2 regions of the Paenibacillus pseudetheri genome follow, and region 2 is predicted to be linked to the other one. Evidence: riboswitches for the same ligand, from Rfam matches in the RefSeq annotation. Region 2 holds a riboswitch; the other holds the start of a gene.
What was found. A riboswitch is a leader RNA that binds a small molecule or an ion and turns the genes downstream of it on or off. The one in region 2 is predicted to bind cyclic di-GMP.

Region 1: another riboswitch for cyclic di-GMP. It lies ahead of L1028_RS13615 (glycosyl hydrolase); the one in region 2 lies ahead of L1028_RS16290 (DUF6612 family protein).

What each region holds. Positions count from the first base shown of each region.
Region 1 is NZ_CAKMAB010000012.1:134,655-140,274, reverse strand. It holds gene L1028_RS13620 (glycosyl hydrolase) at 1-328, opposite strand, end outside; gene L1028_RS13615 (glycosyl hydrolase) at 421-1,941, opposite strand; cyclic di-GMP riboswitch class I at 1,954-2,033, opposite strand; gene L1028_RS13610 (sugar phosphate nucleotidyltransferase) at 2,181-3,554, opposite strand; gene L1028_RS13605 (UDP-glucose dehydrogenase family protein) at 4,029-5,375, opposite strand; gene L1028_RS13600 (glycosyltransferase) at 5,380-5,620, opposite strand, start outside.
Region 2 is NZ_CAKMAB010000016.1:86,625-92,244, forward strand. It holds gene L1028_RS16280 (pseudouridine synthase) at 1-426, shown strand, start outside; gene L1028_RS16285 (Cof-type HAD-IIB family hydrolase) at 519-1,319, shown strand; cyclic di-GMP riboswitch class I at 1,527-1,618, shown strand; gene L1028_RS16290 (DUF6612 family protein) at 1,736-2,584, shown strand; gene L1028_RS16295 (NADH-dependent flavin oxidoreductase) at 2,738-3,859, shown strand; gene L1028_RS16300 (CapA family protein) at 3,959-4,975, opposite strand; gene L1028_RS16305 (FprA family A-type flavoprotein) at 5,210-5,620, shown strand, end outside.

The sequences.
Region 1 (5,620 bases), on a different contig from region 2:
CATGCTCCCCAGAGGTGTTCTTTACCTTATTATTGAGTTCATCCGGACTTTCCAGATAATCGTGCTGGCCCGCCATAATCCCTTTGCCGCTGAAATTGGCCAAATCATTAAGCAGTTGACTGGCTTCCTCAGAAGCTAAAGGATTAATGGGTACCGCAGGTAGTGTGATAGATATTGTGGAAGTAGTTGTTGTAGTGGTAGCTGATGTGGTAACATTCTGAGGCGCAAGAAGGCTGCGTGCCTCACTCAACGGCAGAAAAGACAAAATAAATATTGTGAGGACAGGCACAACAGTGACAAGAAACGGGTACTTACAATAAAAGCGCAAGTTAATCCTCCTTCCGGCAGCCTCCACAGGTGCTCAAGTGATCATATTCCTGTTCAGGACAAGCATCTTTTTAGCCAAATGAGGACTATCGCTTAGGTGAGATCTGAGAGGAACAACACGCTAGAAGGAATGGTTCCTTTCGGCTGACTTGGACTTTTCCACATCAGCTTTACTCTGGCGTCCCCCTGATTCTCGTAATATTCCACTTTGATATCATACAATTGTCCGGCCTTCAGAGTGATACTTCCTTGACGCTCTGTTACACTCTGCTCTATCCAGCTATCAATTACGGGTATCCCATCAATCCAGACACGTATTCCATCATCAGATGCGCTGTAGATTTGATAAGTTTCACTATATAGAGCCTTCATTTTACCGCTCCAGCGTATAGAGAAATTGTCTATACCAAGAGAAGCATCCGGCGTTCCTAACTGCCAGTTAAAATCAATCACTGCATCGTTCTTAGTCAGGGCTGGTGTTCCCGATAGCCGCATGTTTTTAAAGTATTCACCCTTCAATCCATTCTTCAATGGAGGGAGTGCTTCCTGTTCGTTAGCGGGCGGGAGCATCCCCGAGTTATATTTATCCCGAGTCAGTGTAAAGCTGTTATTCATAAAGGTTTGGATCGTTTCTATGCTGTTATTTTCATATAGAAATTTTCCCCAACTCATCATAAATACCCATTTACTTTGCGACTGCAACAGTTTGGTCGGATTTGGCAAATCGCCATTCTCTCCGATAGCAATGGGTTTACCAGCAGCCAGACTAAGCAAACTGTCATAATATTGTTGCTGGTAGTCATTCTCATAGATATCTGCTGCCAAAATATCCACCTTATCCGCACCCGGATAAGTAAGGGCATAAGGATCTGACCACGCATTTGGAGCGTTCGGGCTCCAAACCCACAACAAGTTATTTAATTTATGAACGTTAGCAAAACGATCATACATAATATTCCACAGTTCGGAAAAATTGTTCTTCTTCCCCCACCAGAACCAGTTGCCATTCATTTCATGGTAGGGTCTCCATAGAACGGGCACCTTTGCATCTCGTAAGCTTTTTAACGAAACTGCGACTTTATCGAGTTCAGCAATCAGACTGCTATACTGCGGTGTGCCAGGGGTTACGTATTTGTCGAATTCGCTTTGGCTAAGACTTCTCTTAACGTTCGACCAATCATAAGAAGTTCCAGGCAAGTTCGCATGGAAGGTCATCGCTACAATCCCGCCGCCTCTACTCCAATTCATAGCGCTGTTCACTACGTTCTGACGCTGCCAAGCTACCGTTCCCTCAGATTGTCCGCTGATCGCACCCATCTCATACCCATGAAGAGCAGCATATTGTCCGCTTGTGGTCTTTAGCTTGTTGTTGATTTCATCCGGACTTTCCAAATAGTCATGCTGTCCTGCGAGAATCCCTTTTCCGGAAATAGAATATAGGTCATTAAGCAACTTGACGGCTTCAGGAGAAGTCTCCGGATTTACCGGATTTCCAGAGCTAGAAGCAGCGCCTGCTGCAGACGGTGCACTCCCAAATCCCAATGGAATCACCGTCAGAAACAAGACCAGAGACAGGAACGTGCTGAGAAGTCGATACGTACGGTAAGCTTTCAAAAAAATCTTCCTTTCGGTAGCTAGGCTGCCACTCTTGCGAAGGCCCTATAGCTTTGCGTCCCTACCTTTCGATAGGTTTGCCATTATCAAATTGAGGAGGATTAATCCCTCTACCGTAAATATCGACTTCATTTAATTGTGATTTTAGCGATTTTTGTCTATTATTGAATAATTAGGTCGAAATACCTGTTAGTGATAGATTCAAAGTGGTTATATAGATAGGTTAGAATATTTTAGTCCTAAGAAATGAACTGCTGCAGCTCGATATCATTCCAGTCTAAAGTAATACGAATATTGTCCTCCTCTACTAGTTCAGATCCCGTCTGTACCTCAATAAATTCAACATCGGTTAAAGCGAGAATAGCGTGTTTTGTCCCTTCCGGTATACGAACTACATCACCGGCTTTAACATTATGCATTTTCTCATTCAGCACAATGCTTGCTTCACCGCTGACAATCGTCCAGATCTCACTGCGTTTACGATGTAGCTGATAGCTGATATTTTTACCCTCGGCAATAAATATTCGTTTGGTCAGCACTTCATTCCCTTCATCGTATTTCACATAATCAATGACCTTATAATGTCCCCAGCGGCGCTCCTCGTACATCGGTCTTTGTTCAAAAGACTTCAGCACTTCTTTAATGCGCGGACTCTCGGCTTTATGCGTTACTAAAATCCCATCCGGGCTGGCCGCGATAATCAGATCCTTTGCACCGATGACTGTAATAGGAATATCAAGCTCATTGATCAAGCAAGTGCCTTCAGAATCCGCTGTTACAAAACCTTTGCCAACATGGTTGCTAGTCATTTCCTCAGTTAACGTATTCCAGGTTCCAAGATCCTTCCAGAATCCATCATATGGCTGCACCACGATATTCTCTTCTTTTTCCACCACTTCATAATCAAAACTGATAGAAGACAGCAGCTTATACTGTTTCTGTAACTCTTCATAACCTAATGGCAACCCTTTACGCTGCAAAATATCCAGCAGATACCCTAAACGAAAAGCGAACACTCCGCAGTTCCACAATGCATTTCGGGCGATTAGCTCCTCAGCTTGGATCCGATCTGGTTTCTCCTGAAAGTGACTCACTCTCATAAAACCATTCTCTCCCGCCTGATCTGTGGTAGGAATGATATATCCGTATTTCTCCGAAGGATGTTCAGGAACAACCCCCATCAGCGCAAGATTCGCACCACTTTCCAGCATGGTATGCTCTAATTCAGCTACCGTATCGAAGAATGAAGCCTCCACATAGGGGTCCACCGGTAAGATGGCAATTGTCTCCGCAGGTGAGACTCCCGCTACTGAATATAAGTATGTTGCTGTCAGCGCAATCGCTGGAAAGGTATCGCGGCGTTCCGGCTCGACGATGATCGGCACATCCGCGCCCAATTGACTCTGAATCATTTCCACTTGGCTGCGGCCTGTGGCTAGATAGGAGGAATCCTCCATGCCTCTCTCTTTCAGTTGTCTCCATACTCGCTGAACCATCGACTCCGCTTCGCCCTGAGGACTTTGCAGCACTTTTAGAAATTGCTTCGAACGTGAATCATTAGACAAAGGCCACAACCGTTTTCCTGAACCGCCTGATAAAAGTACTAACTTCATAATTTGTCGCCTCCGCAAAAGGATTGTTATTCATCATGGATTACGCTTTGCTGATTGTGCTGGGATGCGCCAGTAAAGATTAGGATTGCTTCATCGCTTTGCTTGGTCGCCAATTTAAAGGCATTGTTAGGCATAAGCCACTCCAAGGAATATTGGACTTCCGATCGCTGTTATCCTCAGATTTCCTGATTTGAACCGCTTCTTGCGGTAGAAATCTGAGGATAAAGGCGAACGCTACCGCTTCTACAGTTCCAATAATCCTCTCCGTTCCCTTCCTAACAACCTTTTTTTATATGGCTCCAACTCGCTTACGCTCGGTGGAGCAACCTTTCATTACCTTACCGTGCTTCCCGGCTGTTCCAGCGGGAGCTGATGGGATGATTACTAAAGATCTTTTGCCGCCTGCGACGGCAGGGAACAACTAAAGCGAATAGAATCCCTTTGAATCATTCTATTGTTCAAACCTTGTTCGCCCTAAAGATTCATCTCGACAGCCTCAATGACTACAGAATCATTCAGACCACTCAACTGCGGGCGGCCGATTGAATAATAAGATAGGCCAGTACCCTCAATCTGCTCTTTCGTGTAGACGTTACGACCATCGATTAGCACCTTCCGGTGCATAACGTTGGCTACCTTTTGCAGATTTATATCCTTAAAGACTCCCCAAGCAGTAAGCAAACATATGGCATCGCTATCCTCAGCCGCTTCCTCGGGAAGCGAGCACCAACGGAGCTGCGGATGATCATATTGCTGCCGGAAATTATCAGCAGCGATCGGATCGTACAGCTTCACGATCGCCCCCTCCGCTACGAGCATCTCAATAATTTCCCGCGCAGGGGTCTCACGAACATCATCTGTGTTTGGCTTGAACGCCAAACCCCATATCCCTATAACCGCACCGTTCAATGTCCCTAATGATTCACGCAGCTTTGGAATGATCATGAATCGCCGCTCTCTATTCACCTCAACTACGGATTGCAGTAGCTTAAAATCGTAATCCACGTTACCGGCGATTTGGATAAGCGCATTGGTGTCTTTAGGAAAGCAGGAGCCGCCATAACCAATACCAGCTTGCAGGAAGGAGGATCCGATTCTTCGGTCCATGCCCATTCCTTCCGCCACCTCGGTCACATCAGCTCCCACTTTTTCACAAATATTAGAGATTTCATTAATAAAAGAGATCTTGGTCGCTAGAAAGGCGTTGGATGCATATTTAATCATTTCTGCGCTTCGGATATCAGTCACGAATATATTGTCGGTATATCCTTGATGAAGCTGGCGCATAATTGGCACTAATTCAGGATTATTTAGTCCGATAACAACTCGGTCAGGATGAAGGGTATCCCGAATAGCGGAACCCTCACGTAGAAACTCAGGAGCAGATACGATATCGAATGGATGTGTCGTACGATCCGATATCATTTTTCGTATTTTCTCATTCGTCCCCACTACAACTGTCGATTTAGTCATAATTATTTTGTAACCATCCATCGCATTTGCAATTTCGATAACAGCATCTTCGATATATTGTAAATTAACCTCCCCATTTGGAAGAGAGGGCGTACCTACAGCAAGAATGATGATATCAGAGCAGCGAACAGATTCCTGAAGATCAGTAGAGAAGGACAAGCGTCCTTCACGGAAGTTTATTTCAATCAATGCTTCGATTCCTGGCTCATAGATCGGAGACTCCATTCGGTTTAACTTGTTGATTTTCTCCACATCTTTATCGACGCAGATGACCTGATTCTCTCCCAGTGCAAAGCATACGCCGGATACTAAACCGACATAGCCCGTACCGATTACTGCTAACTTCATAGAATCATTCCCCTTTTAGAAAATTGACGTAGGCCTGTTCCACGTACTGCTTAAATTGGATCATAAACGCCTGCTCATCGAATTTCCGTGCATGGCCCATAATCTGATCGATATCCCACGCATAGGACTCCACTTCATAAATGGCCTTCAGCAAATCGTCCACTTCCTGATGCTCGAAGAAGACACCGTTGACGTAAGGAATGATTGTATCCAGTGCACCGCCGGCTTGATAAGCTATGACCGGT
Region 2 (5,620 bases):
AAGGATACTGTAGGACTGCTGCTGATCACTAATGATGGGAAACTCGCCCATGAATTGCTGTCGCCACGCAAGCATGTCCCGAAAACATACGAGGCAACCATCGAGGGCGATGTAGACTCGGATGATGTCGCGGCTTTTGCAGCAGGGGTGGAGCTGGAAGATGGCTACGTTACTTTACCTGCACACTTAACCATTCTTGGAAGAGAGCGCGGGAGCAAAGTGATTTCTCATATTTCACTTATCATCACTGAGGGGAAATTTCATCAGGTGAAGCGTATGTTTCAGGCGGTTGGCAAAAAAGTCACTTTTCTGAAACGTGTATCTATGGGAGAATTGAAGCTGGATGAAAGTCTGCCGCTGGGAGCTTGTCGGGAACTGACGTTAGAGGAACTGGCACTCTTAGGCGCAGATGGGTCAGAAGGATAGTAGAGAAAATGATATATAAATTGATTTTGGAAACTTAACTCAAAAAGCCAAGTTCAATATATATAGAAAAAGAAAGACAAGGATGGTGGAGTATGAGATACAAACTGATTGCACTAGATGTGGACGGTACGCTATTAAATGATGATCACCTCTTAAGCTCTGAGAATAAGGAAGCTATTGCTGAGGTTACACGTCTTGGCGGTCAAATCGTATTGTGTACGGGACGCAGTCCACAGAACTCGATTCCTTTCATGGAGGAAATGGGGCTGACTGGTTACGTGCTTGGTCACAATGGAGCAGCGACGGTGCGTGTGGAAGATCGAGAAGTGCTGCACCAATACGGTATGGATGCACGTGGTCTTGACCCCTATATCGACTATTGCCGTAAGCACAATATTCATTATGATGTGAATACTGCTTTTGATATGTATGTTGATAATGTAGAGAATCTGACTAAAGAAGCTAATTATATGTATGAGCACTTCCGTATTATGCCAGCGACGTTACCGGCCTGGGAAGATTTCCGTGAACCAGTGGTTAAGTTTACTGTATTTACACAGTCAGAAATCCTTGACGAAGCTGAACGTGAATGGCGTACTTGGACCCCTGAGTATAACATTTTGCGGAGTGGTGAATTTTTTGTTGATTTGATGCATCCTGAATCCTCTAAAGGCAACGCCTTAAAAAATCTTGCTGTGAAGCTGGGAATTCCGCAGGAAGAAGTCCTCTCGATCGGTAATTATTTTAATGATATTTCTATGCTTACTTATGCGGGGATGGGCGTGGCGATGGATAATTCTCCGGTAGAGGTAAAAGCGGCAGCGAATGCTGTTACGGGTTCGAACAACGAGCATGGCGTGCGTGATGCGCTGGTTAAGTATTGTTTATCCTAATCTTTTTGACCCTGTAAAATAAGTTTAGATACAAAGCATAAAGTGGACTGGAGTCCTGTTTTATGCTTTTTTTACGTTGATATAAGGATACGAGTAAATCAGTTGGTAAACGGAAATGGAAGATAAGTCGTTTACAGGTAAATATGACCATGATAAAATTAACGAAGGGACAAGCGTTCTTTAATCTGATTTAAACTAATTGAAAGTCCGCGTTAAAGGTAAAATCATCGAAAGATGATGACACAAAGCCGTGGGTCTAAAACCTTTTGACAGAAGGAAATGATCGCCAGGCCGCCATAGGGATGTCTTAGAAATCATAAGGAATAGCTCTGAAGGACGTGTAGTCTATTTCGAGCTGTTTTTATTATTCCTACCTACGGTGTTACATTATCGCAAGGGGCCGAAAGGGGAAGTACATGAAGAGTTTTTTAAAAACAATAGGTACAGGTTTGGCAGCGGGTGCATTATTGCTGTCCGGAACGATCGGATCGATGTCTAATCCTGAAGTTGTATCTGCAGCTACCACAACAGCAGTAACCGCGGATCAAATGATCAGCAAAGTAACGGCAGCTTCAAAAGCAATAAAGAATTTCCACTTAGATGTGACCAAAAAACAGGATGTTCAAAGCGGCGGGGTACGTATCAGCAACACCAACACTCTGAAGCTGGATGTCAACCGTCTGCCGAATTTTGCCGCAGCAGGCACCGTCGATAGCAGTCTTTTAGAAACATCTTACAGTCTATATGCCAATGACAAGGAGTTTTACTATCTTGTAGACGGAAGTGAACTGATCGATGAATCTGAAGATGAAGGTTACGACGATGACGGGGAGCCAATCGATCCTGATGCACAGTATTGGATTGGACTGGAGAAGATGGAGTGGGATTCTTTTTACTCCAAAGGTCAATACGATCCTGTTTCCATGCTTGATTCGGTCAAAAGTTATAAAAAATCTATGAAAGTCAGCACTGCTGGCGCACAAACGGTCCTACAGTTCACGGTAACCGATCCGACAGCAGCTAAGGGAATAATCAAACTCTATGACCAGGAGAACCTCTGGGATGGTGAGATAGTTCAACCCAAAAGCGTAACGTGGAAATTATTCGTCAATACTAAGACCTGGCAAACGGAAAAGCTGACAGTCGATCTGAATTATGTGCTGATAAGTGACGGAGAAAAAGATACATACACCACGAAAATCGAAGCTAAATATTCCAAGAATAACAAAGGTGCAGCCATTGTAAAACCGGCCGAACTAGAATAATCAGGACGATTCTTAACGAGCGAAAAGCGCTGTTCAGCGGAACAGCGCTTTTTGTTGTATTCAACAGCAGTTCTTTATTAGTTGACAAGAATAAATCATTACTGTAATTTATATGTATGCGCATGTATATAATATCCTGTTAAATATAATTTAATGAAAGTTGGGAAAAAGATGATAGCACTAGACAAAACATTAACTTTTCGCAGAGGACTGACATTGAAAAATCGCGTGGTTATGGCTCCAATGACCACGCGAATGAGCTTTTATGACGGTGTAGTAACACAAGATGAATTGAAATACTATTCGCTAAGAACGGGCGAAGTAGGTGCGGTTATCACTGCGGCAGCAAATGTACAAGAGGGTGGAAAAGGATGGGAAGGTGAACTTAGCGTTTCCTCCGATCAGTTTATTCCAAGCCTTAGCCAACTAGCGTCGACTATTAAACGAAATGGAACAAAAGCTATTTTACAACTTTTCCATGCAGGAAGAATGACAGATTCAAAAATATTACGTGGCGTACAACCCGTTTCCGCTAGCGCTATTGCTGCCGAACGTCCGAATGCAGAAATTCCAAGAGCATTAGCAGAAGATGAAATTTTCGGTTTAATTGAGGATTTTAAAAAAGCGACTCAACGTGCGATTCAAGCTGGATTTGATGGAGTAGAAATTCATGGAGCAAACACATATTTAATCCAACAATTCTTCTCTCCACACTCCAACCGTCGGGAAGACCAATGGGGCGGAAGTTTAGAGAAAAGATTTAATTTTATTAACCAATTAGTTGATGCAATTATTGCTGTCGTTGATAATTCAAAGGTTAAGGATTTTATTGTCGGTTATCGTTTTTCTCCAGAAGAATATGAAGAGCCTGGAATTAATATGGCAGATACCCTTTATCTCATTGATAGATTAGCTGATAAAAAGCTGGATTATCTGCATATTTCATTAGGGGACTTTAAGAAAGTATCTGCATCTGAAGATTTTAAAGGAAAATCAATCCTGCAATATGTACATGAAAAAATCAATGGTCGTGTACCTTTAATTGGGGTAGGAGATATCCGTACCAAACAGAACGCAGAGGAAACGTTGACAAATGCTGAATTAGTAGCAGTAGGACGTTCTCTTATCATTGATCCTCATTGGACAAGTAAAGTGATGGAGGGTAAAGAAGATATCATCAGAAGAGTACTTGCTGATCAAGATAGAGAAGAACTCGTAGTAGAGAATGGTATTCTAGAATTCCTTAAAATAATGATGCCCGATCGTTTACGATAAACCCAAATATAGTTTTTACTGAGCGCTAAATCTATAACGTTCCACGGTAAATTCCGCGGAACGTTATTTTTATTTCCACAGTCTATTATAATAACGGTTCTATTCCCTCTTTAAGATTGTCGTCGTATGTTTCAACATTCGATTCATGAGAATTCTCCGCTCTGTTTTTATATCAGTGTCGCTTCTCTTTAATGCGTCGCGGATGGGGATGATTTCTGTAATTTTCCTGCCGCTTTTTATTCTTCGATCTACACAAGTCGGGATGTAACCGACGTTAGTTATACTTGTGTGTCCTTTTTCATCCTTCTTTATTTTAAGCGTAAGTATGATACCGCTTTGTGTATAAGGAATATTCATTAGTTTAGTCGAAACAAAATTCCCCAATGAGTAAATAACGAATTGTTTTTTTCCCCGAAGCGCTAACGGTTGAAGAACATGTGGGTGAGACCCAAGGATGATGTCGGCGCCATTTTTAAAGAAGAAATTGACCAGCTCTTTTTGCCTCTTGTTTGGAGTGTAACGGTATTCGCTTCCGAAATGCAGATAAAGCAAGACTAGATCGACTTTCTTTTTTAAATCTCGAATCTCCCGAATGATCTTGGGGGTAGATATCCGATTAACCAGCCATGGCTTACTTACTGGTACAGGAATTCGGTTGGTTCCTGCTGTGTAGGAGAGGATGCCAATCGTAATACCTTTGACGTTTTTAATAAGAGCTCTCTTGGATTCTTCTAATGATTTAGCTGTTCCCGTGTGGTCGATTCCATTACGGTCCAGAACTCGTAACGTCCGAACCAGACCCGGGGCACCATAATCCATACAATGATTGTTGGCCGTTACTAATACGTCGAATCCGGCTTCCTTAAGTGCAGGGGCCAGTTCGTCTGGACACTTGAAAATCGGACCGCCTGATCGTGGGCTTTTCCGGCATTCGGGGCCACTTCCAGCAAAGGTGGTTTCTAGATTGCCAATCGTCAAATCAGCCTGTTTCAGATAAGGAGCTACTTTTGCAAACAGGGGGCTGAACGAATAGGTTCCGTCAGGCTGTTGAGCATCCGAAATAATATAACGTTTGACCATTAGATCTCCCACAGCAGCTATTTGTATTTCAGTCATGGATATCCACCTTTTTATTATTTTCATTAGGATATGGCATAAAGTTGTTATGGGTTATTTTTTTATTTAAAATGTGATCCAACGCATAATCACTTTATTTAGATCGTCTAAATTTAAGGTATTCATTTTTTTAAAACTTTCATAATTTGATTCAAATCCTCTTTTTTGTTTGGCAGCCATAATAAAATATGGTTGTTGATAAACATTATCAATCAAGCATGGGAGGTTAAAGAAATGAGTACACAATTCAAAAAAATCGCCGAGGATACTTACTGGATAGGCAAAATCGATAACCGCCAGGTTCCATTTCACCGCCTGATTCTAGCAAAAGGAACTACCTATAATTCTTATTTATTAAAAACAGGTAAGCCGACTGTCATTGATACCGTTGATATGGAATTCGGACGTGAATATGCCGAGTGCCTGGGTGAAATGATTGATCTTCTAGATATTCATTACATTGTAATTAACCATACAGAGCCTGATCACTCTGGTGGATTGGCAGCTCTCGCCGCCAAGGCTGCAAATGCCACGATCGTATGCACCGAGATTGCTGTTCCCGAATTACAGGAAATGTACAAGCTACATAGCCGGAACTTCCTGGTGGTTAAAGACGGAGACAAGCTGGATATTGGCGGGAAAACG